DNA from 4 places in the Halomonas sp. H10-59 genome. Region 1 is predicted to be linked to each of the others. Evidence: predicted binding sites of a transcription regulator. Region 1 holds the regulator's gene; each other region holds the start of a gene.
What was found. The regulator FNR, encoded in region 1, switches genes on or off when oxygen is low (the NO sensors DNR and NnrR bind a similar motif). The targets are predictions, from matches to a motif close to TTGATNTANATCAA.
Positions count from the first base shown of each region.

Region 2: the regulator FNR is predicted to act here: its motif matches at 3,679-3,692, upstream of NFG57_RS13430 (OmpW family outer membrane protein).
Region 3: the regulator FNR is predicted to act here: its motif matches at 4,926-4,939, upstream of NFG57_RS14290 (YfcC family protein).
Region 4: the regulator FNR is predicted to act here: its motif matches at 2,621-2,634, upstream of pflB (formate C-acetyltransferase).

Region 1 is NZ_CP098828.1:748,917-756,430, forward strand. Features, by position in the region: gene NFG57_RS03400 (DUF294 nucleotidyltransferase-like domain-containing protein) at 1-616, shown strand, start outside; gene NFG57_RS03405 (3'-5' exonuclease) at 613-1,305, shown strand; gene NFG57_RS03410 (hypothetical protein) at 1,355-1,594, shown strand; gene ttcA (tRNA 2-thiocytidine(32) synthetase TtcA) at 1,981-2,940, shown strand; gene fnr (fumarate/nitrate reduction transcriptional regulator Fnr) at 3,100-3,840, opposite strand; gene NFG57_RS03425 (sulfite exporter TauE/SafE family protein) at 3,995-4,681, opposite strand; gene ccoS (cbb3-type cytochrome oxidase assembly protein CcoS) at 4,678-4,908, opposite strand; gene NFG57_RS03435 (heavy metal translocating P-type ATPase) at 4,905-7,379, opposite strand; gene NFG57_RS03440 (FixH family protein) at 7,379-7,514, opposite strand, start outside.
Region 2 is NZ_CP098828.1:3,065,411-3,072,924, reverse strand. Features, by position in the region: gene NFG57_RS13455 (amino acid ABC transporter substrate-binding protein) at 1-141, shown strand, start outside; gene NFG57_RS13450 (amino acid ABC transporter permease) at 159-833, shown strand; gene NFG57_RS13445 (amino acid ABC transporter ATP-binding protein) at 830-1,579, shown strand; gene NFG57_RS13440 (YqcC family protein) at 1,763-2,107, shown strand; gene NFG57_RS13435 (gamma-glutamylcyclotransferase family protein) at 2,148-2,648, shown strand; gene NFG57_RS13430 (OmpW family outer membrane protein) at 2,948-3,589, opposite strand; gene NFG57_RS13425 (OmpW family outer membrane protein) at 3,856-4,464, opposite strand; gene NFG57_RS13420 (hypothetical protein) at 4,764-5,084, shown strand; gene putP (sodium/proline symporter PutP) at 5,228-6,706, opposite strand; gene putA (bifunctional proline dehydrogenase/L-glutamate gamma-semialdehyde dehydrogenase PutA) at 6,916-7,514, opposite strand, start outside.
Region 3 is NZ_CP098828.1:3,262,722-3,270,235, forward strand. Features, by position in the region: gene NFG57_RS14275 (hypothetical protein) at 1-46, opposite strand, end outside; gene NFG57_RS14280 (collagen-like triple helix repeat-containing protein) at 425-2,704, shown strand; gene NFG57_RS14285 (POTRA domain-containing protein) at 2,858-4,618, shown strand; gene NFG57_RS14290 (YfcC family protein) at 5,080-6,564, shown strand; gene NFG57_RS14295 (zinc ribbon domain-containing protein YjdM) at 6,668-7,003, opposite strand; gene NFG57_RS14300 (hypothetical protein) at 7,111-7,514, opposite strand, start outside.
Region 4 is NZ_CP098828.1:3,328,518-3,336,031, forward strand. Features, by position in the region: gene pflA (pyruvate formate lyase 1-activating protein) at 1-44, opposite strand, end outside; gene pflB (formate C-acetyltransferase) at 133-2,409, opposite strand; gene NFG57_RS14550 (hypothetical protein) at 2,780-3,280, shown strand; gene NFG57_RS14555 (tetratricopeptide repeat protein) at 3,280-4,185, shown strand; gene htpG (molecular chaperone HtpG) at 4,303-6,207, opposite strand; gene NFG57_RS14565 (PaaI family thioesterase) at 6,490-7,509, opposite strand.

The sequences.
Region 1 (7,514 bases):
GATCGGCACCCTTGCGCAGTGGCGAGGGCGCATCCGTCGCTGGGTCAGCGAACCCGACGGAGAAAGCCTGATGCGTCTGGCGGTGCTTGCCGACGCCTCGGGGGTGGCCGGTGACTTTGCCCTGGTGGACCGACTCCACGACGTGCTGATCGAAGAAACACGGGGCAATGAACTGTTGCTGACCCATCTGGCGAGGGGGGTGTTGCGGTTCTCGACGCCCTTGACCCTGTTTGGAACGCTGAAGAAGCCCGAGCACGGTGTCGACATCAAGAAGGGTGGGATCTTTCCCATCGTCCACGGTGTTCGCACCATGGCGCTGGAGTGCGGGCTGCGTGAGACCTCGACCCACGACCGGCTGGCGGCGCTGGCGTCACTCGGGCGCATCGAGCGAGTGGTGGCGGAGGATCTCGGCGAGGCGTTGTCGCTGTTCTGTGAGCTGCGGCTTCGGGCGCAGCTGGCCTACCGGCGCGACGATGCCCGGGCCACGGACGCCCCGGACAGGGTGGTGGTGCAGTCGCTCAATTCACTGGAGCGGGACCTGCTGCGCGAGGCGCTGCATCTGGTCAAGGAGTTCAAGGCCAGCCTGTCCCACCGCTATCACCTGGAGTATGCATGAGTGTCGAGGCAGCCCCCCAGGGCAAGCTGCCTTGGCGTCAATGGTTTCGCTTGGGAGAGTACCCGATGCTGAGAGCGATCAGGCGTGTGGCCGACAGGCGTCGGCAGGCCGATGGCGATTTCGCCTGGCTGTTCAATCCCTATACCGGCGATGAGCTGGTGTCCCTGGACTGCGAAACCACCGGTCTGGATACCCGTCATGCGGAGCTGGTGTCCATCGCTGCGGTACGCATTCGTGACGATCGCGTCTTGACCAGCGAGTCGCTGGACCTGCGGCTCGCGCGTCCTGCCAGCCTGAGTGGAGACTCCATCTGCATCCATCGCCTGCGAGGGGTCGACCTGGAAGGCGGCCTCGAGGTGCGCGAGGCCTTGACGACGCTGCTGGAATTTATCGGCAATCGCCCATTGGTCGGCTGGTGTATCGACTTCGACCTGGCCATGCTGGATCGCTACCTGAAGGCGGAGTTTGGCTTCTCGCTGCCCAACGCCACCATCGACGTGGCCCAGCAGTACCGCAAGCGGCTGCGCCGAAGTCACCCGGAAATCGAGGTGCAGCCGACCTTTGAACAATTGGCAGAGCGACTGGGAGTCCCGATCATGGGACGCCATACGGCCCTGGGCGACGCCGTCACCACCGCGCTGATGCATCTGCGCCTGGAGAGCGGGGCACTCACGGCGCCATCGCGCTGACCCGGTGCCACCCGCACCGGCAACCATTCACCTGCAAGGAGATCCTGTCATGAGTCTGCACGCCATGTTGACCCTTCTCGAGCCCACGCTGCTGGCGCTGGGCCTGGTCTCGGTGCTGGTGGCCTACCTCCAGTACTATCGCCGTACCCGGGACCTGTGGGGCATGGTCAAGTTCTGGGAGAAGCGCCTGACCCTGACCGTGCGCGAGTTTGGCTGGCAACGTGCCGGCATCCTGCTGCTGTTGCTGGGCGTGGTGGTGCGCTATCTGCTGGCGCTGAACGTCGTCTAGGGCTTGTCTGAAAAGTGCCTGCGCTCGGTAATACGGCGTTAAAAATCGTCTGGTGCGCCAGCCCGGTCAAAATGCTCATTTACACCCCGTAAACTGCGCTTTCTCACCGATTTTTGCCTTGTCTAACCTTCGCTCGTCGACTTTTCGGACAGCGCCTAGGGCCTGGCTGACAGGCACTTGCGTTCTTCGACTTGCCAGACCAGGCCACGACGCGCAAGGGCGCCACTACGGCGGTGTCGTCCTTGGCGCTTTCCGATGTGCTGCCGACGAAAAGCCTCTCCCGTATTGTCCTCGCCGGGGTAAGCGGTCGCTGACCTCTTCGCCACTAAAGCGTCCGGATGGTAGACTGGCGCCTCTTTCATTTTCAGCCGTGATGTCCCGCTCCCATGTCGCCACAGTCCGCCTCCGCCACCCTGTTCGATCCCCGTACCCCCGAGGATGACCATCTCTCGATCGATGCCGGCGTCAGCCCGGCCGACCCTGCTACGGATGGCGATCAGACGGAAGCCCAAGTTCAGGCCAAGGCACGGCGTGAGTTCAACAAGCTGCAGAAGCGCCTGCGCCGCCAGGCCGGTAACGCCATCATCGACTACGGCATGATCCAGGAAGGCGACAAGATCATGGTGTGTCTGTCTGGTGGCAAGGACAGCTACACCATGCTCGAGATCCTGCGCAGCCTTCAGCGCAACGCGCCGGTCAACTTCTCGCTGGTGGCGGTGAATCTGGATCAGAAGCAGCCGGGCTTTCCGGAGCATGTGCTGCCGAACTATCTGGACAGCATCGGCGTGGACTACCACATCCTCGAGCGCGACACCTATTCGGTGGTGAAGGAGAAGACGCCGGAGGGCAAGACCACCTGCGCGCTCTGCTCACGCCTGCGGCGCGGCTCGCTCTATGGTTTCGCCGAGGAGATCGGGGCGACCAAGATCGCCCTGGGCCACCACCGCGAGGACATTCTCGAGACGCTGTTTCTGAACATGTTCTTCGGTGGCAGCCTCAAGGCGATGCCGCCCAAGCTGCTCTCCGACGACGGCAAGAACATCGTTATCCGCCCGCTGGCGTACTGCCGCGAGGCCGATATCCAGGCCTACAGCGAGGCGATGGAGTTCCCGATCATCCCGTGCAACCTGTGTGGTTCCCAGCCCAACCTGCAGCGCCAGGTGGTCAAGGAGATGCTGGCCGAGTGGGAGGTCAAGCATCCCGGGCGCCTCGAGAGCATGTTCAAGGCGGTGACCAATGTGGCGCCGTCGCAGCTGGCGGATCGGCAACTGTTTGACTTCGAGGGGCTGGAGGCCGTACAGGCCGAACGCCAGGCCCGGCGCATCGACGTGGTGGATGCCGGCTGATCTCGCCAACAGCGAATGTGCAGGACGCCATGACAGCAAAAGAGGCCGCATCTCCGGAGGCGGCCTCTTTTTGTCATACGCCATCTATTACGCTCTGCTTTCCAGATCCTGGATACCGGGCCCTGCCGGCCAAGCCCGGCACACTGCCGCCAGGCCCGCTCAGGTAACTTCGGTGTCGGCCAGGGTCGACAGCGCGGTCAGGTCGAGGATATTGACCTCACGTCCCGATACCGCCACCAGATCCTGCTGCTGGAAACGCCCGAGGATACGGCTGACCGTTTCCACCGCCAGCCCCAGGTGATTGCCGATGTCGGCGCGGGACATGGACAGGCGGAAGCTGAACGGCGAATAGCCGCGGCGGCGGAAGCGGTCGGACAGGCCGAGGAAGAAGCAGGCCAGGCGCTGATCGGCGGTCTTGCGTGACAGCAGCTGCATCATCCGGCGGTCCTCTCGCAGCTCCTTGCTCAGGGTGCGAAACAGCTGGGCACGCAGCTCCGGTAGGGTCTGGGTCAGCGCATCGAGGCGGTCGAAGGGAATCTCGCACACCGTGGTGGTCTCCAGCGCCACCACGCTGCCGGGATAGCGGCCGTCGTCGATGCCATCCAGGCCAACCAGTTCACTGGGCAGGAAGAAGTTGGTCAACTGAGCTTCGCCGCTGCCTTCGGTGGTGATCTGCTTGAGACTCCCCGATCGGACCGCGAAGACGCTGGTGAAGCGATCTCCCTGCTCGACCAATCGTGTGCCTTTCTTGATCGGCGGGTGACGACGGATGATGGAATCGAAGCGCTCGAGGTCGGCGGTCTCCAGCGACAGCGGAAGGCATAAGGAACTCAGGCTGCAGGACTCACAGCGAGTCTCATGCAGCATGGGACGCCGCCGATCTTGGGCCGTAGGACTCATTCGCAGCTCCTGTGGATCTGGGATCGATATTGACTGGGCCATGGGGAGAACAGACGTCGCCCGTACAGCACGTTGATGGCACTATTCTACACCCTCAGATCAGCTAAAAGTGGCGTCTACCTCTTTAGGATTAATAACTTAGAGGTAGGATGCGTCATTGATGCAGCCCAGTCCAAAGTTGCCAGACGGCAAAGGCGATGATCATGCCAGCGGCGGCGAGGCGTGTTGCCCGATGCGCCAGCAGGGCCTGCATTTGTCTGGCGGCGAGGCCCGTCACCACCAGCGCCGGAAGCGTGCCAAGACCGAAGCTCGCCATCAGCAGTGCGCCCTCGAGGGGTTCGGCCCGTGCCAGGCTCCAGGCCAGCATCGAGTACACCAGGCCACAGGGCAGCCAGCCCCAGATGGCGCCCAGCGCCACCGCCTGGGGCAGACGCACCACCGGCAACAGGCGTCTGCCTGCGGGTTCCAGGTACCTCCAGAGGTGACGCCCCAGTGCCTCGACGTGACGCAGGCCTTTCCATAGATCGGCAATGTAAAGCGCCATCAGGATCAACATCAGGCTGGCGACGATCTGCATCAGGCCACGCAGGGTCGGCGAAAGGCCGATCACCGAACCCAGGGTGGCAACCAGAGCGCCCGCCACACAGTAGCTGGTGATACGACCTACATTGTAGCCGAGCACCAGAGAGCCCACCCGCCAAGGTTGACGCATGCTGGTGGGGATGGCAAAGGTCAGAGCGCTCATGATGCCGCCGCACATGCCAATACAGTGTGCACCACCAAGCAGACCAAACACGAAGGCCGCCATCATGGGAGGCAGTTCCAGGCCGGTAGGATTCACTCAGGCCCTCTGGACGATGGATCACGATCGGATGTCTGCGCAGGCGTTTCGGACGAGGAAGCGCCGTCATCGGCACTGCGAGTGTCGTCTTCATCTTCGAACAGGATGCGATAGGCGGGGCCTTCGAGGTCCTCGAACTGGTCGTTGCGCACCGCCCAGAAGAAGGCCCAGACCGCCAGGCCCAGCAGGATCAACGACAAGGGTATCAACAGGTAAAGGATGCTCATGGGCCGGGGCTTGCGGTGACGGGTGAAGGTGTCGCGGTCGGCCTGGTGCGTCCGCGCCGCAGACGCAGGGCATTGCCGATGACCAGCAACGAGCTGAGTGACATGCCGATGGCGGCAAGCCATGGGGGCACGAAGCCCAGCGCCGCTGCGGGCAGCGCCACGACATTGTAGAGCACCGACCAGGACAGATTCTGGCGAATGATGCGACGGGTCTGGCGGGCCACCTCGATGGCTTCGACGATACCCGTGAGCGGTTCGCCCAGCAATACAAGATCGGCGCGGGTGCGGGTGAGGTCGCTGGCCCCGGCCATGGCGATGGCAAGGTCGGCGCCGGCCAGTACCGGCACGTCATTGATGCCATCACCGACCATGGCCACCTTTTCGCCCTGTGCCTGCCGCGCCTTCAAGTGCCCGAGCTTGTCCTCGGGGGAGGCCTCGCCACGCCACTGACCGACGCCCAGCGTGCGCGCAAGCTGGCCAACGTTGACGGCGCGGTCGCCCGACAGGATCTCGATGGCAAGCCCTCGCTGGGCGAGGGCGGCGAGGGTCTCGGCGGCGTCGTCACGGGGCTGATCGTCGAGCTTGAACCAGGCCTGGGGCTTGCCTTCGCTGGCCAGCAGCAACCAAAGCCCTGCGCCAGGGAGCTCAGGAACGGGTTGGCCCAGGCAGGCAAAGTGCGGCTGGCCCAGTCGCCAGCGCCGGCCGTCGATCACGCCTTCCACGCCCTGGCCCGGGTGATTGCGCAGTTCGCTGGCCTGGCAGCTGGCGTCGCGCCAGGCAGCGAAGGCGCGGGCGATGGGGTGCTCCGAGCCGGTCTCCAGTGCCGCCGCCAGTGCTAGATGCCGGCGCTTGGCGGCAGCGTCCATCTCGCCATTGTTGGCGCTTCCTTCGTCGTCGCTCAGCGGCCGGTGTTCGGCGAGTTGCATACGCCCCCGGGTCAGGGTGCCGGTCTTGTCGAAGACGACGCGATCGAGGCAGGCCAGGGTCTCCAGCGCATCGGCTCGGGTCACCAGTACCCCGGCACGTCTCAGCCGGCCGTGGGCCACGGTCAGGGCGGTGGGGGTCGCCAGCGCCAGGGCGCAGGGGCAGGTCACCACCAGTACCGACAGGGTGATCCACAGGCTGCGGCTCGGGTCGATCAGGCTCCAGACCAGCGCCACCAGGGCGGTGATGACCAGCAGGTTCAACACGAAGCGATGGGCCACCTGCTCGGCCAGGCGGGCGATACGTGGACGATGGGTGAAGGCACGGTCGGTGAGATCGAGAATGCCGGCGGCGCGGGTGTCGTCGCCGACGCGGGTGACCATCACTTCGATCGGGCTGTCCATGCACAGGGTACCTGCGTGCACGGCATCTCCCTGGCGACGCAGGAGGGGCAGCGATTCGCCGGTCAGCAGCGACTCGTCGATCTGGGCAAGACCCGAGGTCAGGTTGCCGTCCGCGGGAATCTGGGCGCCGGGACTGACCCGAACCCGGTCACCCGGGACCAGCCGACTGGCGGGGATGACGCGTTCATCGCCATGCTCGTCGAGGCGCACCGCAGCACTTGGCAGGGCACTGGCCAGGGCATTGCCGCTACGGCCGTAGTGAGTACGGGCGCGAGACTCCAGGTAGCGTCCGAACAGCAGGAAGAAGGTGAACATGCTGACTGAGTCGAAGTAGCGGTCACCGGAGTCGCTCACGACCGACCAGGTGCTGGCGATAAAGGCCCCACCGATGGCCAGGGCCACCGGCACATCCATGCCCAGCACGCGGGTTCGCAGATCACGCAGGGCGCCGACGAAGAAGGGTTGGGCCGAGTACAGTACCACCGGAGTGGTCAGCGCCAGCGATAGCCAGGCAAACAGGCGCTCGAACTCGGTGCTGAGATCACCGCCGTCGACGTAGTGCGGGATGGAAAACATCAGCACCTGCATCATGCCGACGGCCGCCACGATCAGGCGCCTTATCATCTGGCGCGACTGTTGCTTGAGCCGCTGCTGGGCCTGGTCCGGCTCGTAGGGCTGGGAGGGATAGCCGATGGCGGCCATCTCGGCCAGCAGGCGCGACAGCGACAGGCGTTCGGGATCCCAGCGCACCTGAAGGCGGTGCTGGGAAAGATTGACAGCGCAGCTCTCCAGGCCGGCGAGGGCATTCAGGCGGTGTTCGATCAGCCAGGCGCAGGCGGCGCAAGTGATGCCATCCACCGCCAGGGTCGCTACCTTGGTGTCGCCATCCTGACGCACGAAACGATCCTGCAGGCCCGGATCGTCGAATACCTGATAGCGGGCCTCGTCGGCGGGTGTCGGCGATGGGCGCTCCGGCAGGGCGGTGCGAAAGCGATAGTAGCTGTCCAGGCCGCCGCCGACGATGGCCTGGGCCACCGCCTCGCAGCCCGGGCAGCACAGCGGATGGCGCTGGCCATCCAGGGTGATCGACCAGGGTGCTGTGGCCTCCACCGGGGCGCCACAGTGGTAGCACGAGGCCGCCATCAGAGTCCCGGTGTCAGGCGCACGGAGGTCTCACGCGGGAACTCTGCCTCGCCGGTCAGGCGCCATTCAGGCTGCTGTCCCGACGCGCCTTCTGCGTGGGGCTGCAGCTGAAGGTACCAGCGATAGCGCAGATTG
Region 2 (7,514 bases), 2.3 Mb from region 1:
ATTCGCAATGCGCTGCCGTTCCGCCAGGACGACCAGGAACTGCGCGACGAGGTCGACCAGGCGCTTGACACCCTGCGTGAAGACGGCACCTTGAGCGAGATCTCCGAGCGCTGGTTCGATGCCGATATCACCACGCCCTGAGCGGTGATCGACTCTCCATGAGCATTCTCGACCTCGACTACATGGTTGGGCTGGTGCCCATCCTGCTCAGCTACCTGCCCCTGACCCTGGGGATGGCGCTGGCCGGGATGGCGCTGGCTCTGGTGCTGGCCTGTGGCCTGGCGGTGATCCGGGTACTCAAGATCCCGGTTCTCAACGGCCTGACGCTGTGGTTCATCTCGTTCTTTCGCGGCACGCCGCTGCTGGTGCAGCTGTTCCTGTTCTACTACGGGTTGCCCCAGGTGCTGTCGTTTCTGACCACCATCGATGGCATCACCGCCACCATCATGGGGCTGACGCTGCACTTCTCGGCCTATATGGCGGAGTCGATCCGCGCCGCCATCGTCGGCGTGGATCGCAGTCAGACCGAGGCGGCGCTGTCCATTGGCATGACCAACGGCCAGTTGATGCGCCGGATCGTGCTGCCCCAGGCCACTCGCATCGCGGTGCCGACGTTGATGAACTACTTCATCGACATGATCAAGGCCACCTCGCTGGCGTTCACCCTGGGCGTCACCGAGTTGATGGGGGCGACCCAGAAAGAGGCCGCCGGTAGCTTCCTGTACTTCGAGGCCTTCATCACCGTGGCGTTGATCTACTGGGCCATCGTCGAGGCACTGGCCTGGCTGCAGCGGCGCCTGGAATCCCGACTCAACGAGGCCTATCGTCGATGATCAAGCTAGAGCGACTGACCAAGCGCTTCGGTGATACCACCGTGCTCGACGGTATCGACCTGGAGATCCAGCAGGGCGAGATCATCGTGGTAATCGGCCCCTCCGGGACCGGCAAGTCGACGTTGCTGCGCTGTCTCAACTTTCTCGAGCAGCCCGATGGTGGCCGATTGACCTTGGGTCCGCTGAATCTGGACCTGACCCAGGCCAGCAAGTCCGAGATCCTGGCTGCCCGTCGACACACGGCCTTCGTGTTCCAGAACTACGCGCTGTTTGCCAACAAGACGGCGCTTGAGAACATCGCCGAGGGTCTGATCGTGGTCAACCGCTGGCCCAGGGCCAAGGCCCACCAGCGGGCACGGGAGATCCTCGAGCGCATCGGCATGTCGGACAAGGCGGACGCCTATCCGGCGTCGCTGTCCGGGGGCCAGCAGCAGCGGGTGGGGATCGGCCGCGCCATGGCCGCCCAGGCCGAGGTGATCCTGTTCGACGAACCCACCTCATCGCTGGATCCCGAGTGGGTCGACGAGGTGCTGGCGTTGATGAAGCAGTTGGCGCGTGAACGCCAGACCATGCTGGTGGTCACCCACGAAATGGCCTTTGCCCGTGACGTGGCCGACCGGGTGGTGTTCATGGAGGGCGGGCGCATCGTCGAGCAAGGGCCTCCCTCGGAGCTGTTCCATGCACCGCAGGACCCGCGTACCCGGGACTTCCTGCGCAAGGTACTGCCCGCCGCCGAGCCCCTGTAGGCCGAATCGCTCATCCATCCGGCGAGATCCTCGTTCGAGAAAGTCTGCACGTCGAGGCGTGCCCTTCGAGGTGCCGCATTTGCAGCGGTTTCTTGGGGGGCGCGTGTTGCTGCCGGGCTGGCCCTCGCTGGTCCGGCACGCGACAATGACGTGCACCTAGCCCATTTTCAAAGCGGAGGCATCATGCCCACCGAACCTTCCGTCCACGACGCCCTGGGCGCGGCCCTGCGCGAGCTCGAGGCGACCATGAAGGCCGCCAACATGTGGCGTATGGACAAGCCGGAGGCCGCCGCCTTCAACAGTCGGCAGCCGTTCTGCATCGATACCATGTCGCTGCCCCAGTGGCTGCGCTTCGTGTTTATCGCCAGGCTCGATACCCTGGTCGAACAGCGTGCACCCCTGCCCGCCAGTTGCGATGTGGCCCCGGCGGTGGACGCCTACCTGATCCAGGAAGGCGCGCGCGCCCAGGACCGGATGCTGTTGCAGAAGGTTGTCGAGGATATCGACCGGCTGATCACCGAAAACTGAATCGCCGGTAACGGAAGAAGTCCCCAGCGAGGAGAAGGCGATGCCCTGGTACTTTGCCTATGGCAGCAACATGAACATTGAGCGTGTCGCCGCGCGCATCGGCGAGACCCGGCGTGTGCTGGCCGGCAGCCTGGAAGGCTACGCGCTGCGCTTCAACAAGGCCTCCCGGGTGCCGGGCATTGCCCACGCCAATGTGGTGCCGGCGCCAGGCGATCGGGTCGAGGGCGCGCTGTTCGAACTCCTTGAGCCAGAGCAGATCCGGCAGATGGATCCCTTCGAAGGTTACCCGCACGAGTACGACCGTCATCGTCTGCCGGTGCTCACCGAACAAGGGCCGATCGAGGCCTGGGTCTATATCGCCGGCGCCGAACGCCAGGGGGATGGCCTGCGGCCCGCCCGCGAGTACCTTGAGCACCTGCTGGCCGGTCGTGACTTCCTCAGCGAGGGCTACCACCAGGCGCTGGCGGCGGTAGAGGCCGTCGAGCACCTCGATGATGCCACTCTGGGGAGGTTGGGGCTGTCACGTTATCATCCCCGCTAAGGCTTGTACGAAAAGCGCCTGCGCTCGGTAATACGGCGTTAAAAATCGCGTCAAAATGCTCATTTACATCTCGTAAACTGCGCTTTCTTACCGGTTTTTGCCTTGTCTAACCATCGCTCGCCGGCTTTTCGTACTAAGCCTAGGCCTCTGCTTGCCCTGTTACCGCAGCCCCTGCCTCGAGAATTGCAGTGGCAACTGCCACGCGAACGACCACAGAAGCCATCTGGTGACGGTGACAGCACAGCGCCCGCTGCTGCCAGGCAGGAGCGGGCGCTGCGTGTTAGCGGTCGAGCCCTGGATCAGAAGCGGTAGCTGATACCGGCCATGATCACGTAGGGGTCCACCTCGATCTCGCCGATGTCCTCGCCGTTGAGGTCGACGTCGCTGTCGATATCCAGATACCACACCGCCATGTTGGCCGCCCAGTGGTCGTCGATGACCAGGTCGAGGCCCGCCTGGCCGGCCCAGCCCCAGGACTCTTCCAGATCGAGATCGGCACCGTCCAACGCGATATCCTCGTCGGAGAAGTGGGTGTAGTTGACCCCCAGGCCGACGTAGGGCTGTACCCGCGCCTCGGTGCCACCGAAGGGGTAGTACTGCACGGTCAGAGTCGGCGGCAGGTGCTCGACGCTGGCGCCGATATCGCCTTCTGCCGTACTGAGGTCGACGTCGTGCTCGAAGGGCTCAGCGGCCAGCAGTTCGACGCCGAACTTGTCGTGGAAGCGATAGCCCAGGGTGAAGGCGAAACCATTGTCGTCATGGACGTCGGTGTCCATGTCGCCACCCAACAGCGAGCCGTTGTCGGAGTCGGGCTTGACCTTCGCCACCCCGATGCGGGTGTAGATGTCGCCCTTGCCGTAGGCGGCAAAGGCCTGGCTGCTGATGAGGGCGCTGCCGGCGATGGCGGCGACCAGGGCGGTGGTGATCAGGGGATGGCGCATGGTGTTCTCCTTGCGTACTGGCAAAAGTCGGCGAGCCATTCGGCGAGCCCGATTGCCAAGCAGTGTATGCCGCATCGAGAACGTGGTTATTGATCTACCTCAATACCTCCTTTGGTCGACAAAAATGAACCGTCAACGCACCAAAAAAGGCGCCTGGCAAAGCCAGACGCCTTCGATGCTGCGGTTGGAATGCGGCGCGATCGAGCTGACCGTTCAACCGCTTATTTCAAGATCGCGCAGGCGTTTTCTCAATACAGCGCAAGCGCTTAGAAACGATAGGTGACGCCGGCACCGATGGTCATCGGATCGATCTCGGCCTCGCCGACATCGTGGCCGTCGACCTCGATATCGGAATCGACATCGGCGTAGCGGGCGTAGGTGCCGACCAGCAGGTTGTCGGTGACGCTGAGGTCGAGACCCACCTGGGCTGCGGCGCCGTAGGAGCTATCGAGGTCGGCGTTGAAGCTCTCGTCGGAGAAGTGGGTGTAGTTCATGCCCACGCCAACGTAGGGGTGGACGCGAGCGTTTTCCACGCCGCCCAGCGGGTAGTAGTTGAGCATCAGGTTGACCGGGGTACGGTCGACGCTGCCCACATTACCGCCGTTGACCGCGATATCGTGCTCCATAGCCTCGGAGCCGTTGAGCTCGACACCAAACTTGTCGTGGAACAGGTAGCCGGCGCCGTAGGCGAAGCCGTTCTCTTCGGAGACATCGAGATCCTGGTTGGCGATATCGCCGTTGTCCGAGGTGGGGTCGGCCTTCTCGAAGCCACCGCGCACGTAGATGTCACCTGCCTGATAGGCCAGGGCAGACTGGGCGGCGAAGGTGGTGGTAGCGAGCAGGGCTGCGGTGCCCATCAGTCGAGTCATGTTCATGCGGGACCTCCTTGATGATCCGATGGCATCCTTCCCGAGGGAAGTAACCTTGTACGCTCCGCAGTTTACGAACAGTGTTTCTAAATGTCTTGTAGAAATATTTAATTGGCCAGGTAGCAGTAACTAGCCAGAATTTATGGAACTAAATCGACTTGGGCGGGTAGGTAATGTAAATGCTGTACAATTTTTTTGCACATTGTGGCGTAGACGTCGATGCGCGCTTGTGCACTGCATAAACGCTCGCCGTCCGGCGATAAATCGTCTTCACTGTGGGAGAAGACTCCGGAGGAGAGTGCGGGATGGTGGCCAGACGAAGGCGTGAGAGGTTGCTCGGCATGTCGACGCTGCCCTGGGGCGGGGCGGCACTGGTGCTCGCACTGACCGCTCTGTTGGCGGTGTGGCTGCTGCTGGAACCCTGGCTGATTCGTGATCTCCCGACGCCGGCGAGGCTGGCCATGGTCGTCCTGGGGGTGTGGGCGCTGGGCGGGGGGTTGTCCATGCCGCTGCACTTCTCACCGGTACCCGGCTGGTGGCGTCTGGCGGGGGCCATGCCCTGGTATCCGCTGGCACTGGTCAGCTTTATCGTGCTGCTGCTGTGTCGCTACGCCGGCCTGTTTTGAACGGGGCTGATGTGCACGGCTAAGGTGGGCAGGGCGGTTCGACCGTCAGTGAGCGTTGAGCGCCAGGTGCGTGCTGGATGTGTCCCGTAACGAAGAAGGCCGCCCGAGGGCGGCCTTCTTGCGTGGCAGACGATCACTGACGATCAGGCGTCTTCCAGGGTGTCGAACTGCTCGGTGATCTCCTTGCTCGGCTCGGCGGTCATCAAGCTCACCACCACGATGGCGATGTAGGCGAAGATCACGCCGGGCACGATCTCGTAAAGATCGAACAGCCCGCCGGACATCTCGGCCCAGGCCACCACGGTGATGCCACCGACCACGATACCGGCCAGCGCACCCCACTGGTTCATGCGACGCCAGTACAGCGACATGATCAGTGCAGGACCGAAGGCGGCGCCGAAACCGGCCCAGGCGTAGGACACCAGTCCCAGTACCGTGGAGTCCGGGTTCATCGCCAGCAGGTAGGCGATGACGGCGATGCCGATGACCGCAAAGCGGCCGACCCAGACCAGCTCGGACTGGCTGGCGTCGGGGCGGAACAGCGCCTTGTAGAAGTCATCGGTCAGGGCAGAGGACGACACCAGCAGCTGGGAGTCGGCGGTGGACATGACCGCAGCCAGGATGGCGGCGAGCAGCACACCGGCGACCAGCGGATGGAAGATGGCGTTGACCATGACCATGAAGATGGTCTCGCCGTCACCCAGGTCGCGAGTCATGTAGACCAGGCCCAGCAGACCGACCGCCATGGCGCAGACCAGGCACAGGCCCGACCAGGTCACGGCGATGCGGCGGGCGGCGGGGATGTCGGCTTCGGAGCGGATGGCCGCGAAACGCGCCAGGATGTGCGGCTGGCCGAAGTAGCCAAGGCCCCAGGCCAGCGAACTGATGATGCCGATGGCGGTCAGGGTTTCACCGGTGGACGCATCGACGAACCAGCTCAGCATGTCGGGGTTCTCGGCCAGGATCTGCTGGCCACTGCCGCTGAAGCCACCCAGTTCGGTCAGGGCGATGACCGGCACGACCAGCAGCGCCGCCGCCATCATCAGACCCTGGATCAGGTCGGTCCAGGAGACCGCCAGGAAGCCGCCAAAGAAGGTATAGGAGATGATGGCCAGCGTACCGACGGTCACCGCGATGGTGTAGTCGAAGCCGAATACCGTCTCGAACAGCTTGCCGCCGGCAACCAGGCCGGAGCTGGTGTAGAACAGGAAGAACAAGAGGATGAAGACCGCCGAGATCACCCGCAACAGCGGTGCCTTCTCGCGAAAGCGCTTGGCGAAGAAGTCCGGCAGGGTCAGGGCGTCATTGGCCTTGAAGGTGTAGACGCGCATGCGCCGGGCGACAATCAGCCAGTTGAGCCAGGTGCCGATCAACAGGCCCACGGCGATCCAGGAGGCCGACAGACCGCTGACGTAGGCCGCACCGGGCAGACCCAGCAGCAGCCAGCCCGACATGTCCGAGGCGCCGGCAGATATCGCCGACGTCCAGGGGCCAAGCGAGCGGCCACCAAGGATATAGTCGGACAGATTGGTGGTGCGCTTGTAAGCAATGATACCGATGACCAGCATCAATATCAGATACAGCGCGAACGTGATGCCAATGGTGGCGTTGTTTTCGACCATGGGAGCGTTCCTTGTGGTTTTTGTCGTGGGTGGTTGGCGTTCTCAAGTCACCGGCCCTGTGTCGAGCGCGATGATCTCCCCGTGTGGGCGCGGTCGTCACGCGCGTCCCTGCGATCCGGCGCTCCCCTCGGGGTAGTGGGTGAGCGCCGGTTGCCGACGGTGCGCCGACCGTCGGGTGAGTGCGTTGGACCAGCAGGCCAGGGCCTGACTTACTCGTCCCCTAGCGCCAGCAGCGAGGCGTTGCCGCCGAGTGCCGCCGTGTTGTTGGTCACCGTCTTCTCGGTGGCGAAACGCAACAGGTAGTTGGGGCCGCCGGCCTTGGGACCGGTGCCGGAGAGCCCCTGACCGCCGAAGGGTTGAACGCCTACGACAGCACCAATGATATTGCGGTTGATGTAGACGTTGCCAACGCGCACTTTCCGCGCTATTTCATCGGCAAAGGATTCGTTGCGGCTGTGCACGCCGAAGGTCAGGCCATAACCACGCGCGTTGATCGAGGCGATCACCTTGTCGAGCTCGCTGGACTTCCAGCGCACCACGTGCAGCACCGGGCCGAACTGTTCACTCTCGAGCGCATCGATACCATCGATGGTGAAGGCCGCCGGGGCGACAAAGGTGCCTTCACTGGTGTGCTCGGGCTTCAGCGGCGTTTCGCTGATCAGACGTCCTTCACCCTTCAGCCGATCGATATGCGCCTGCAGGTTCTTGCGCGCGTCCTCGTCGATCACCGGGCCTACGTCGGTGCCGAGGTCGCGTGGGTCACCCACGTGGAGTTCGGCCATGGCGCCGTCGAGGATCTGTAGCACAC
Region 3 (7,514 bases), 2.3 Mb from region 1:
CGGACGCGATGTCTCGCTCACCGCTCGGCTCCGAAGGGTGACTCACTGTTGAATCTCCATCACAGGCCGCCAGCACCCCGGCAACCAAGGCTCCTGCGACCAACATTACTACAAAACGCCAAGGGCTCATCATCACCTCTCCTTGCTGCTACATGAGCCTAGCACGGTGCTAGTTCAGTGTACGCCCGAGCGCCCCGCCCTTTTCAAAACAACCTTCAGCACAATCACTTCATAACACCTTTCATTACGTTTGATAACACTTAAACACCAATTAAAACCCATAAAAAGCTAATAAAAAGGAATCATGCGTAAAGATGCATCTACGCTAAATATTCAACTACAAGAGTTTTAGAAAGCCCATACTGGCTTCATTGCCTTTCCACCAAGATAACCATTACATCCGGACTAGGTGAGGTATAAACCGATGACTTTGCAACGAAAACTACTCGTTATTGCTCTCGCCAGCGCGATGGCGACCCTGACCGCCTGCTCTGGTGATTCCAGCAACTCTCGCACCCTGGCCAGTAACAGCCAGGACCCGATTACCAGCGGTGGCGACGATGGCTCCGGTGGCGCCGGTGGCGATGGCGGCTCAGGTGGCGATGGCGGCTCCGGTGGCGATGGCTCCGGTGGTGATGGCTCCGGTGGTGATGGCTCCGGTGGCGATGGCTCCGGTGGCGATGGCGGCGATGGTGATGGATCCGACGGCGGCGATGGCGGCGATGGCATTGCCCGCTCATCGCTGGAAGGTGTATTCCTGGCGACAGCCGATACCAGCGACGGTGTAGACACCACGCTTACTGACATCGGGAACGGCATCTCCCAGCAGAGCGCCGTCCCTCAATTGGCCAGCGTCACCGAACCTGCAGGTACGATCGTCTCCGAAACGGGCGATGCGGTCGGCGACATCTCGAGCGGCATACGCGATGGTGTCGGCAGCCTCAGTACCAATGACAACTATCTGGGCACCACCGCCGCAGGCGTGACCAACGGTGTCGGCGAGCTTGGACAGGCAGTTTCGGCGACAGGAGACACCGTTGCCGGCCTGGGCGAACTGCCCGTAGTGATGGAACTCGACGCCCGAACAGGACTGGTGACCAAGCTCGGTACCACCGTCAATGGGCTCGGCGGCAAGGTGGAGCGCGCAGGCGACGCACTCAGCGTTAATTTCGAGGATTCCAGCGAGGTGCTCGGGGCCACCACTACCAAGCTTGGTGTTGCCCTTCGTCCTGTGCTGCTGGGCACCGACGGCAAGGTCACACGCGTCGGTCAAGCGCTGGTGTTGCCGGCCCAGGCCGGCAACCTGCTGCTACGCACCGGTGGCACCCTGGCCGACCTCGGTCAGCGTATCGGTGAACGCTACTCTCTGCTTGGCGGCGCCGGCGATAGCGTGACCGGCAGCGGTAATATCGTCATCGCGACCGGCGAGCTGCTCGGCGGGGGTGAAGGCGACAATGGCTCAGGCGGCGGCCTCGGCGGACTGCTCGATGGCGATACCAGCGCGCCTGAAGACGGCCGCACCGACCTGGAGCGCACCGTCGCCAGCGCAGGACAGACCGGCGCCGGTGCTGGAGACGCGGTCACCGCCCTGGGCGATGGCATTTCGCAACAAAGTCTGGGAGGACGTGGAGAGTTCGTCACCGACGGGCTGGGCAATGTCATCAGCAATGGCGGCCAAGCCGTATCCGGGCTCAGCAACGGACTCGACAATGGTCTGGGCAACTTCTCGAATAACCCCAACGCTGTGGGAACCACCTTGGCCGACGGCGGTGTAGCGGTCTCCGAAACCGGAGAGGTGGTATCCAGCCTCGGCGCCACCGTCGGCAACCTGAACCAGCTCCCCCTGGTCATGCAGCTCGACAACCGCAGCGGCGCCATCACCCAGCTCGGCAGCAGCGTCGCGGCCCTTGGTGGCGGCGTGACCCAGGCCGGTAACGTGCTGACCCTGAACTTCAACGACGATGGCTCGCACCTTGGTGGCCTGACCCGCGAAGTGTCGGCGGTATTGCGCCCCGTTGTCATCCAGACGGATAGCGGCGTTACCCAGCTCAGCCAGGCCCTGGTGGTCGGCCCCGAGGTAGGCAACGTGCTGATCCAGGCCGGCGTAGCGGTAGATGGACTGGGTGGCCGCCTGGGCCAGGGCAATGACCTCGCCGCTGGCGTGGGTGGTGCTGTCAGTGGTGTCGGAGGCATCGCCGCCAACACCGGCAGACTGCTGGGCGGTGATGAGGCTCGACTGCTTTCACGCCTCGATGGTCAGGGACTCAGTCAACTGGAATCTGCCGGACTGCTGGGCCAAGGGGCTCTGCTCTCGGACCTCGGAGGAAGCCAGCAAGGCGGCCTCGGGGGCGGACTCGAGGCAGGGCTTGGCGACCAGCTTGGTGGTGACAGCAACCTCATCGCCGGACTCAACGATACGCTGGGCGGCGGCAGCGGCTTGACCGCAGGGCTTGGCGACACCCTCGGTGGCGACAGTGGCGGCGGCCTGGTCTCTGGCGTCTCCGACACCCTGACCAGCACCCTCGGCGGTGGCGACAGCGACAGCGGCGGTGGCCTGGTCGGCGGCACCCTGGACGCCGTCGGTGGCGTGACCGAGAAGCTTACCGGTGACATGGGTAGCAGCCAGGACGGCAGCAGTAACGACTCCAGCAGCAATGACGGCCTGGTCAGCAACGTTCTGGGAGGACTGCTGGGCAGAAACTGATCTCGCCTGACCAGCCATGCCAGACGCAGGCCCGATACCCCCGCGGGTATCGGGCCTTTTCTTGAGGTCAAACCCAACACCAGTCCAGACGCTGTTCATAACAATATTCGAGCCCCCTTGAGGGGCCTCTACCAGGGATCGACAAGGAAGCCTATGCCAAGCACTACGCCGCAACCAACGCCCTACACCAAGCCGCCTACCCCGCCACGTTCGCGATACAGTCCCCTTCCACTAGTGATGGCCGCCGGCAGCCTGCTGGCCGTGTCCCCCCTCCAGGCCCAGCAGACGCTGGAGACCGTCGACGACATCATCGAAAATCGCCGGCTGGCGCCACAACAGCGCAGCGTGGAAACCGAGGTTGACCTGCCCAGCGACGCCAGCGCCGGCATCCCTGCCCGCGTCACCGTGCGTCACGTGCGCTTCATCGGCGACAGCGTGCTGGATCTGGCCGAACTGAGTCAGGGACTTCAGGCCATGATCGGGCAGAGTGTGAGCCGAGAGGCCATCGAGGCCGAAGTCCAGGCGATCACCGACGCCTACCAGGATGGCGGCTATCCGCTGTCCTTCGCCTACCTGCCAACCAACAACTTTCGTGACGGCAACGTGCGCATCGTACTGGTGGAGGGGCATATCGCCCGTACCGAGATCGTGGTGGACGATGACCCCGTGGCGGGCCGGGTGGAGAAACTGGTCCAGCCATTGCTGGAAGAACGCCCTCTGACGCGCAGCACCTTTGAGCGTGTCAGCGGGCTGATCGAGCGAATTCCCGGTGCCAGCCTGACCTTGAAGGCACCGGTGCCGCGCACCCCCAGCGGCGCCACTACCCTGCGTGTCGAAGAACGTCGTATCGATCATTTTGACTATTCGGGCAACCTCAGCGGCGGCGATGAGCAGGACGCCGTCTTCATCAACAGGGTCTCGACCCAGAGCCTGACTACCTGGGGCGACAGCCTGGGCTTCTCCTGGCTGTGGCCCATCGACAACGACAACGAGCTCTACGCGTTGGACTATCGTACCGATATCGGCAACGACGGCCTGACCCTGACCGCCTCCGCCGACAGCTATGACGGTGAGGACGAGGAGAATCTGATCTACCTGCTCGACGGACAGCGCTTCGATCTGCGCCAGGATCAGGATACCGACCGCAGACGCTATCGCCTGGGGCTGTCCTACCCCTTGCTGCTGTCACGTTCCTCGAGCCTGACCCTGGGCGGCGCCTTGCGTCACCACGACGAGACCAAGACCACATCACTCAGCTTCGAGGAACAGACTCTCAACCAACTGGTCGAGGAATCCGAGTATTCGGCCGCCGATCTGGACCTGAACTATCGCACCCAGCGTGGACGTCAGTTCTGGCTGGCCTCGCTGGCCCTGCGCCAGGGCATGGATCTGGGGGCCAACGAGCAGCAGCGCCGGCTCAACGGTACACCGCTTGCCGACAACGGAGATCTACACTTCACCCGCTGGCAGCTGGACGCCCAGTACAGACGCCTGTATGGCGATCACTGGCGCCTTACCGCCAGCGCCAACGGTTTCTACTCCGACGATGCGCTGCCGGAACCCGAGCGCGGCAACTACGGTGGCCAACGCTTCGGTCGCGGCTATGACGCCGGCCAAGCTGAGGGCGACTACGGTTTCGCCGGGGCGCTGGAACTACGCTATCTGCAGCCTGTGAATAGCGCCTGGCTTTCGCGCGTCGAGCCCTACCTGGTGCTGGATGGTGCCCGCACCGAGTTTCAGGAGCGCGACGCGGATAGCCACCTGGCCTCGGCGGCGGCCGGCGTCAGTCTGGGCAAAGGACGTCTGTACGGCCTCACCCTGGAGTACGCCGAGCCCATCGGCGATCGTGACCTCGAGACCGATAGCCGCGAGGGTCGCATCAACGCCCGCCTGACCTGGAACTTCGAAGGCTGATCTCTGGGCTATGGGTGAACTCGCCAGGGGCCGCCACACCGGGCCCCTGGCCATATCACCCGACCCAAGGCCCTCATTTACGGCAGGGTCGGCCACTCGCTCAGTCGGCCTCCCGGCCGTCCTTCCAGCCGCCCTTTCAACCGCCCTGTCAGCCGACCCCAGCGCCACTTCCTATTGCCCTGCACACGACAACCCTGCGCGTGTCTCGTCGTGGAGCGAGACCGCGTGCGGTGAAACATTGGGGTCGTCTCGTTTCTTGAGCCAGGCCAGCAAATTTACCTCTCATCTCGCCGCATCGTCGCCGTCCTTGCAGCGGATCAAGCATTGTGCCGACCCAAGTCCCGACAGACTGTCGAGGCCCGTAGACTCGAAGACAGGCGGTCACACAAGGGCCGTCTGTCCCTGATCACACCGACAACAAAAGAGCCTACACCATGACCTTCTGAAACGAGGAAACCGAGATGGAAACGCAAGCGACCTCCTCCAAACGGCGCTCCGGCCTGCGCATGCCCACGGTCTATACCCTGCTCTTTGTGATCACCGCGCTGGTGGCGGTGCTGACCTGGGTCATGCCCGCCGGCAAGTACGACTACCATGTGGAAGGCAGCGATCAGGTCATTGCTGCCAGCGACGTGCTCGACTATCAGGGTGACGGCCGCCTGTTGCCGATTCCCGGCACCTACCAGGTGCTGGAAAGCTCTCCCCAGGGGCCTTTGGATGTGCTGGTGGCACCGATCCAGGGATTCCACAAGGCCGTGGACGTTGCCCTGTTCGTGCTGGTCATCGGCGGCTTCCTGGCGGTGACGATGCGCTCGGGCGCCCTAGATGCCGGGATCGGCGCGGTGGTCGAGCGCTTTGGCGGGCGCGAGCAGTACCTGATTCCCGTACTGATGGTGCTGTTTGCCCTCGGTGGGTCCACCTACGGCATGGCCGAGGAAACGGTCGCCTTCTGGGCCATCATCCTGCCGGTGATCACCGCCGCCGGCTACGACCGCATGGTGGCCGCAGGCATCATCCTGCTCGGCTCCGGCACCGGTGTGCTGGCCTCCACCGTCAACCCCTTCGCCACCGGCATCGCCTCGGGCTTCGCCGGCCTGCCGATCGGCGCCGGTATCACCCTCCGGCTGGTGCAGTTCGTGATCCTGGTGTCGCTGGCTATCTGGTTCGTGATGCGCTACGCCGCGCGGATCAAGCGCGACCCGCAGCGCTCGGTGCTGGCGGACCTGCATCTGGCGGCCGCCCCTCAGGCCAAGGATGCCGCCTCGACCCAGGCGTTTACCCTGCGCCACAAGCTGACCATGACGGTGTTTTTCATGACCTTCGGGATCATGGTCTACGGCGTCGTGCCCTGGGAAGACATGGGCATCACGGCTTTTCCGACCCTGTGGTGGTGGTTCGATGAACTCTCCACCCTGTTCCTGAGCGCTGCCATCCTGATCGCCCTGATCAATCGACAGTCCGAATCCGACTTCATCGAGACCTTCCTCGATGGTGCCAAGGACCTGATCGGCGTGGCCCTGGTGGTGGCCGTGGCACGCGGCATCTATGTGGTGATGGACAACGGCGTGATCATCGACACCATCCTCAATTGGGCCGAAGGCGCGGTAGCCGGCCTGTCCTCGGGACTGTTCGTGGTGGTGGCCTACGTGGTCCACATCGTGCTGAGCTTCTTCATCCCATCGACTTCGGGGCTGGCCACGGTGTCCATGCCGCTGATGGCGCCACTGGCCGACTTCTCGGGCGTGGATCGCGAACTGGTGGTCACCGCCTTCCAGTCCGCCAGCGGCTGGATCAACATGTTCGCTCCCACCGCCGCCCATCTGGTCGCCGGACTGGCGCTTGCCAAGATACCCTACGAGCGCTTCGTCAAGTGGGCACTGCCTTATATCCTGATGACCCTGGGAGTCACCACCGTGACATTGTTCGTGGGCGCCAGCCTCACCTGAGCACAGGTCGCGTCAGGGCAACCAACGCAAGTCGAGCATAAAAAAACGCCAGCGCTTTCCAAGCGCTGGCGTTTGCCCTTGCATGACGCCTCAAGGGCCGCATTCAGGCCTTCTTGACGTACATCGACTTGAGCTTCATGGCACCGATGCCATCGATCTTGCAGTCGATGTCGTGGTCACCATCGACCAGGCGGATGTTCTTCACCTTGGTGCCGACCTTGACCACCGAGGAAGAGCCCTTGACCTTCAGATCCTTGATCACGGTGACGCTGTCGCCGTCGCTCAGCACATTGCCGTGGGCGTCACGCACCTCGTCACCGCTCTCATCGGGCTCGGCGTTCAACGACCATTCGTGGCCGCACTCGGGACAGACCAGGGAATGGCCATCCTCGTAGCCGTATGGGGACTCACAGGCGGGACAGGGGGGCAGGTCGCTCATGACACTCTCGCAGGTGGGAAAAGCGAAGACGGTACTCTGCCCCCCGCCGGATTGCCAGTCGTCCAATGGAAGGAGAGCCTTGTCAGGCGCTGTCTTCCTATTGCTCCCTATTCCTCCTTATCTTCCTTTTCCGCCTTTTCGCCCTCGCCTTGGGCCTGGCGCTCATGGATACGCTTGATATCGGCCTTCAGGGCCCGCCGCTGGCGGCGAGTACTGAACTGCAGAGTATCCCAGGTCTCGGGCACCAGGGTGCAGGAATCCTCGCTCTGGTGAAACACGAAACGCCGCTCGGCACCGATCGGCAGGTTCTCCGAACAGTAGGTGCCGATCACCCGTACACAGACGGCCTTGAATACCAGCCCATCCCGTGACTCGTCGATGTCGGCGATGGTGGTGATACGTTCCTTCAAGGCATTGAACGAACCGATATGAACGAAGCCACCGCTGTCCAGCGGACCCTGGTGGGTACAATGACTGGCGTTGTGGCCCGCTTCCTGCTGGTCTTCATCAT
Region 4 (7,514 bases), 2.2 Mb from region 1:
GCACCACAGCTCTCCAGGTGATGGAGACGGCCAGTGATCATCATCGAGACTCCTCACGAAAAGGGGCTCCGGGAGAGACCCGGAGCCCGGAAGGGGACCGCTGTCGCGGCCCCGGGCGAGACGACTGTCGGCTCAGAGCGTTTCGGTGAAGGTCCGGGAGATCACGTCGCGCTGCTGTTCCGCGGTCAAGGAGTTGAAGCGCACCGCGTAGCCGGACACGCGAATGGTCAACTGAGGATACTTGTCCGGATTGACCACGGCGTCCTCGAGCATCTCGCGGTTGAGCACGTTGACGTTCAAGTGCTGTCCGCCTTCCTGACGCTCGCTGTGGTGGAAGTAACCGTCGAGCAGGCCAGACAGGTTGCTGCGCTGGGCGCCCTCGTCCTTGCCCAGCGCCCTCGGCACGATGGAGAAGGTATACGAGATCCCGTCCTTGGCGTGGGCGTAGGGCAGCTTGCCCACCGACGTCAACGAGGCCACCGCACCCTTGGTGTCACGCCCGTGCATGGGGTTGGCACCCGGTGCGAAGGGCTCACCGGCGCGACGACCATCGGGCGTGGTGCCGGTCTTCTTGCCGTAGACCACGTTGGAGGTGATGGTCAGCACCGACTGGGTCGGCTCGGCGCCACGGTAGGTATTGAGCTTGCGGATCTTGTTCATGAAGGTCTCGACCAGCTCGCAGGCGATATCGTCGACGCGCGGATCGTTGTTGCCGAAGCAGGGGTAGTCACCCTCGATCTCGAAGTCCACCGCCACGCCGTCAGGATCACGCACCGGGCGCACCTTGGCGTACTTGATCGCCGACAGCGAGTCCGCCGCCACCGACAGCCCGGCGATGCCGCAGGCCATGGTGCGCTTGACGTCGAGGTCGTGCAGCGCCATCAGCGCCGCCTCGTAGCTGTACTTGTCGTGCATGTAGTGGATGGCATTGAGGGCGGTCACGTACTGGCGTGCCAGCCAGTCCATCAGGCCATCCATGCGCGCCCACACCTCGTCGAAGTCGAGCACCTCGGTGGCGATCGGCTCACTCCTGGGGCCGACCTGGATCTTCAGCTTCTCGTCGACGCCGCCGTTGATCGTGTAAAGCAGCGTCTTGGCCAGGTTGGCCCGGGCACCGAAGAACTGCATCTGCTTGCCGATCACCATGGGAGACACGCAGCAGGCGATGGCGTAGTCGTCGGAGGCGAAGTCCACGCGCATCAGGTCATCGTTCTCGTACTGGATCGATGAGGTGTCGATGGACACCTTGGCGCAGTAGCGCTTGAAGCCGTCGGGCAGCTGTTCGGACCACAGCACCGTGAGGTTGGGCTCCGGGCTCGGGCCCATGGTGTAGAGGCTGTTGAGGAAACGGAAGCTGGTACGGGTGACCAGGGTGCGTCCGTCCAGTGCCATCCCGCCCAGGCATTCGGTGGCCCAGATCGGGTCGCCGGAGAACAGCTCGTCATACTCAGGGGTGCGCAGGAAGCGCACCATGCGAAGCTTCATGATGAAGTGATCGACCAGCTCCTGGGCGCGGGCTTCGTCGATCACTCCCTGGCGCAGGTCACGCTCCAGGTAGATATCGAGGAAGCTGGAAGTACGTCCCAGTGACATGGCGGCGCCGTTTTGCGACTTCACTGCCGCCAGGTAGCCAAAGTAGGTCCACTGGATGGCCTCCTGGGCGGTGGCAGCCGGGACCGAGACGTCGAAGCCGTACTTGGCGGCCATTTCCTTGAGCTGGCCGAGTGCACGATACTGCTCGGCGACTTCCTCGCGCAGCTGGATCACCGCCTCCAGGTCCTCGCCCTGTTCGAAGCGCTGCTGCAGCGAGGCAAACTGCGCCTGCTTGTCACGCATCAGGAAGTCGACGCCGTAAAGGGCGACCCGGCGGTAATCACCGATGATGCGTCCACGCCCGTAGGCGTCCGGCAGTCCGGTCAGCACCCCTGACTTGCGGCACTTGAGGATGTCCGGGGTGTAGACATCGAACACCCCCTGATTGTGGGTCTTGCGAAATTCGGTGAAGACCTTCTTGACCTGAGGATCGAGTTCACGACCGTAGGCCTGGCATGAGCCCTCCACCATCTTGATGCCGCCGTTGGGCATGATCGCCCGCTTAAGCGGCGCGTCGGTCTGCAGTCCGACGATGGTCTCGAGACGCTGATCGATATAGCCGGCGTCATGAGCGGTGATGGTCGATACCAGCGAGGTGTCGAAGTCCAGCGGTGCATGGGTGGCGTTTTCCTTCTTGACGCCTTCCATCACAGTGTCCCATAGCTCGCGAGTGCTGGCCGCCGGCTCGCTGACCAGGAAACGCTCGTCACCCTCGTAGGTGGTCACGTTGGCCAACAAGAAGTCTCGTACGTCGACGCCCTTCTTCCACTCGCCCCCGGCAAACCCTTCCCACGCTTGCGCGAATTGCTCTTTCATCGACTTGCACCTCAACAGAGTAAATGACAACGCTAGTCCTGCATGCTGAGCGACGGCCATCCCTCGGAGATGGCAGCCGGCCCGCCTGTTCGGTGGCAGCAGCGGTCGCCGCATCGGAGGCGGCGGGTGTGCTGCACGCTTCTCGATCGGCGAAAAAACACCTGCCCTCGAGAGCACAATTCGACCTTAGCAGTAGTCTCGTCGCCCCTACTTGACCCGCATCATGGCGCCACAGGACAGCGATACAGCGCGAGCGAAGCGGCCCAGAAACCTGTACCAGGCCAATTTCGCGCGGCGAGGACGGCCGCCTGCGCTATGCTGACAAGGGCATACGTAGGCCTGAGCCCTGTCCCACCGCCGGGTGCCCGTGATGAACAGCTTTCCCACGCTTCTGGAGTACGGTCTGCCAGGCTTCGCCGTGGTGCTGCTGATCCTCGGCTACCACCTGCTCAACAAGACCCACACCCTGTTGCTCAATGAGCGCTCTGGCGAGACCCGAGAGGGCACCGAGTTGCGCATTCGCTATCTGCAGGAGATCTCCAAGAACGCCAGGCTGTTCATGGCGCTGAGTCTGCTGTTCTTCGTCGGTGGGCTGGCCATGGCGATGATGAAACCCTCGAGCCAGGTCAATCTTTCCATCGCCCCGCCCGAAGGCGTGCTGCCGGTCATCCGTCTGCAGGAGCGGGACATGCCGCTGGATGGCCGGGGCACGGTCGTGCTGAAGGTCCAGGACGACAATGTGCTGCGCATCTTGAACAACGATCTGCACGGCCGGCTGATCGCCATCGAGCAGGAGCGCGACGCCTTGAAGAGCCAACTGGCCGACGTCATCGCTGCAGCGGAGCGAGATTCTCCGCAGGTAGGCTTCTAATGAAGAACACGCAGGGCGCCTTGGCGTCGCGCGCGATGGCGACAGACCTGGCCGGGCCAGCGAAGGGAAAACGACGGCGCCAACCCACATCTACGATAAACGCCCTGCTGATCGTGCTGCTGAGCGTCGGGGTGGCGTGGCCGGTGGTTGCCCAGCAGGCCCCGCTGTCCAGGGCCAAGGCGCTGTTGCAGCAGGGTGACAACCAGGCCGCCCTGCGCGAACTACGTCCTCTGCTCGAAAGTCCTGATCCGCTGGCCCGGATGGAAGGCTTGAACGCCCAGGGCTGGATTCTCTATCGGGAAGGCCGCCACGCTGACGCCTCAGCGCTGTTCGAGCAGGCACTCAAGGCGAGTCAAGGTCATGACGGCTTGCGTGAGGTGCGCCTGAAGACCCTCAACAACGCCGGCATCAACGCCTTTTCCGCCGGTGAGCTCGACAAGGCTCGAAGCTACTTCGAGGCCGCCCTGGCCCTCGGCAGCGACGTGGCCCCGCGCTACCTGACCATCATCGCCCGCCAGGCGCCCATGCAGTCGGCCCAGCAGCAGGTCAGCGCGGGACGTGAAAAGCGCATCGAGCGCGACTTCGAGGGCGCGGTGGCCGACTACACCCGGGCGCTTGCGATCGATCCGAACAACAACGACGCCCTCTCCTATCGTGGCTACGCCTACTACCGATTGGGCCAGTACGACAATGCCCGAGCCGATATCGAGGCGGCCCTGGCGAGTTCTCCCCAGCGGCTGGACGCACTGATCAACCTGCTCAAGGTGAGCTGCGCCAGCGGCGATGACATCGATGCGGTGCTCAAGCGCCGAGGTCACGCCATCCAGCGCCAGCGCGAGGCCATGCTCGACGACAGGGAGCTTCAGCGCCAGTGCCCCGACCTCTTCGCCAGCCTGAAACGCTGAACAACCGCCATCGGCGCGGCAAGAACGACGCCTTGCAGTTGCCTGAACGCAGCGACGCCACCCGAAGGTGGCGTCGTGGTTGGGGCGCTTGAGCTCTTGACGTAGGCAGCCAGCTTGTCAGGCACTCAGCAGGGCGTTGAGACGCTTGACGTAGGCGGCCGGATCGTCGAGATGACCGCCCTCGGCGATGATCGCCTGATCGAGCAGGATCCGCGCCAGATCGCCGAAGCCGTCACCGTCGGCCCCTTCCAGGCGAGCGACCAGGGCGTGGTCCGGATTGAGCTCGAGGATCGGCTTGACCTCCGGCAGGCTCTGGCCCGCAGCCTCCATGATACGGCGCATCTGGAAGCCCATCTCGTGCTCGGGCAGCACCACGCAGGCCGGTGAATCGGTCAGGCGGTGGGTGATCTTGACCTCCTGAACCTCCTCGCCGAGCGCTTCCTTGACCCGCTTGACCAGATCCTCCTTGGACTTGGCGGTCTCCTCCTGGGCCTTCTTCTCGTCTTCGTCCTCGACGTCCCCCAGGTCCAGATCGCCCTTGGCAACATCGGCAAACTTCTTGCCGTCGAACTCGGTGAGATGGCTCATCAGCCACTCATCGATGCGATCGTGGAGCAGCAGAACCTCGATGCCCTTCTTGCGGAAGATTTCCAGGTGGGGGCTGTTCTTGGTGGCATTGAAGCCATCGGCAACGATGTAGTAGATCTTGTCCTGACCTTCCTTCATCCGCTCCACGTAGTCGGCCAGGGACTGATCCTGAGTGGCGCTGTCGGTGTGGGTGGAAGAGAAACGCAGCAGGCCGCTGATCTTGTCGCGGTTGGCGTAGTCCTCCGCCGGGCCTTCCTTCAGCACCGAACCGAAGGTGTTCCAGAACGTCTGGTAGGCTTCCTTGTCCTTGGCCAGTTTCTTGAGCATGTCCAGGGCACGCTTGGTCAGCGCGGACTTGATCTTCTCTACCTTCGGGTCCTGTTGCAGCAGCTCACGGGACACGTTCAGCGACAGATCGCGGGTGTCCAGCACCCCCTTGATGAAGCGCAGGTACAGCGGCAGGAACTGCTCGGCGTCGTCCATGATGAACACGCGCTGGACGTACAGCTTGACCCCACGGGCGCCGTCACGCTCGTACAGGTCGAAGGGTGCGCGGCCCGGCACGTACAGCAGGCTGGTGTACTCCAGGTTGCCCTCGACCTTGTTGTGGCTCCAGGTCAGGGGGTCGGAGAAGTCGTGGGCCACGTGCTTGTAGAAGGCCTTGTACTCGTCCTCGGAGACCTCGCTCTTGGGCCGCACCCACAGCGCGGTCGCCTCGTTGACGGTCTCCCAGGTGGTGACCTCGCTACCGTCGACCTCGTTGCCATCGTCGTCGGTGGCCTTTTCGGTACGCGGCATCTTCACCGGCACTTCGATATGGTCGGAGTACTTGCGCACCAGGCTCTGCAGGCGATAGTCGTCGGCGAACTCCCTGGCGTCCTCCTTGAGGTGGAGGATGATCTCGGTGCCGTGCTTCTCGCGCTCGATCTCGGCGACCACGAACTCGCCCTCGCCTTTCGAGCGCCACTCGACGCCGGCATCGGCGGCGTCACCGGCCTTGCGGGTACGCACGGTAATCTCGTCGGCAACAATAAAGCCAGAATAGAAGCCGACCCCGAACTGGCCGATCAGCCGGGCGTCCTTCTGCTGTTCGCCGGAAAGCTGCTTGAGAAACTCGGCGGTGCCACTCTTGGCGATGGTGCCCAGGTTGGCGATCACGTCCTCGCGGTTCATGCCGATACCGTTGTCACGAAGGGTGACGGTGCCGGCCTCGCTGTCGTGCTCGATCTCGACGCGCAGCTCGCTGTCGCCCTCGTAGAGCGCATCATTGTCCAGCGCCTGATAACGCAGCTTGTCGCAGGCGTCGGCGGCGTTGGAGATCAGCTCCCGAAGAAAGATCTCGCGGTTGGAGTACAGCGAGTGGATCATCAGGTTGAGAAGCTGCTTGACCTCGGTCTGAAAGCCCAGGGTTTCTTCGTGGGTAGCGGTGGTCATGGTAGATCGAACCCCTTTCGACATGGCGATTTCCGGGCCAGCGATGGATCGCTGGCGGTCCAGAGTGCACGGCTCGCGCCGCACGTCATTCAAGATGACAATCGATATGGGGTCCGCGCTGCGCTTTTCAAGGCTGGCGCCACCAAGTCAAGGCTGGCACCACCAAGTCAAGGAAGGCACCTTCGCGTCCAGGGCTGGCGCCAGCAGGTCGACCTTCCCGGACCTGGGCCGACGTCCCTGGCCGTGGTCACCTGGCTAACCGCTGCCCGGGCCGGCTCTCACCTACGCCGGCGCCCCCAGCACGTAGGTCAAGCGAGCCCGGGCAACCGGCGCGTCTTCGTCGTCCTGCCACGCCCACGCCTCGACATTGGCCATGCGCCGCCCTTCGCGCACCAGACGGCAGCGCGCGAAGGTTGGCTTCACCCCGGCCGAACTGAGGTAGTCCACGGTAACGTTGACCAGCCTCGGCAGGCGCGGCTCACGGGTCTGCGCCAGGGTATCCAGCGCTGCAGCAGTCTCCAGAAAGGCCGACACCACACCACCGTGCAGCGCCGGCAGCATCGGATTGCCCACGTTGTGGGGACGCGTCTCCAGAACAAAGCGCCTGCCGCGCTCATCGCTGTCCTCCCTCACCCCGATAAAGTCGGCGTAGGGCACCTCGCCAAGCCAGGCGTTGATCTCACCGCTGGCACGCCCACGTTCCAGCAAGCCGCTGACACTCTCGTGTGGAGCCGCCGCTATCGCGCCACTGGCGGCATCACCAACAGGGGCCTTCTCTTCGATAAGGGGATCGCCCTCGTCTTCCACAAGACCGGCGAACATGGCCTCGGCAAAACCTGCTGGCGTGTTGCGCGGCCCCAGCCGGGCAAAGTGCCCGCGGGCGCAGGCCACCACCTGTCCTTCGTGCTGCCAGGCCCGGGCCTCGGTGAACACCACCGAGTCGGTGATGGCCTCCACTTCGGCACGTACCCACAATGACGCCCCCTGACAGGCAGGACGACGATGACTGATATGCAGATCCAGGGTGGGACAGACCTCAGGACTTGGCAGTGCCGGCAGGACCGAGGCGCCGCAGGCGGTATCCAGCAGTACGCTGAGCACCCCGCTGTGCACTAGGCTTCTCGAGCGATCACCGCATAACTCGGCGCCCCCGGGCAGATATAGGGTGACGCCGCTGGCATCCACCGCAACGACGCGCATGCCGAGCGCCTGGGTATGTGGAATGACATCGACAAAGCGCTGAAGCGCCTGCCGCCAGAGCGACACGGAGGGTGGCTGCAGGGTGCGGTGCGAGGAGGACATGAGCG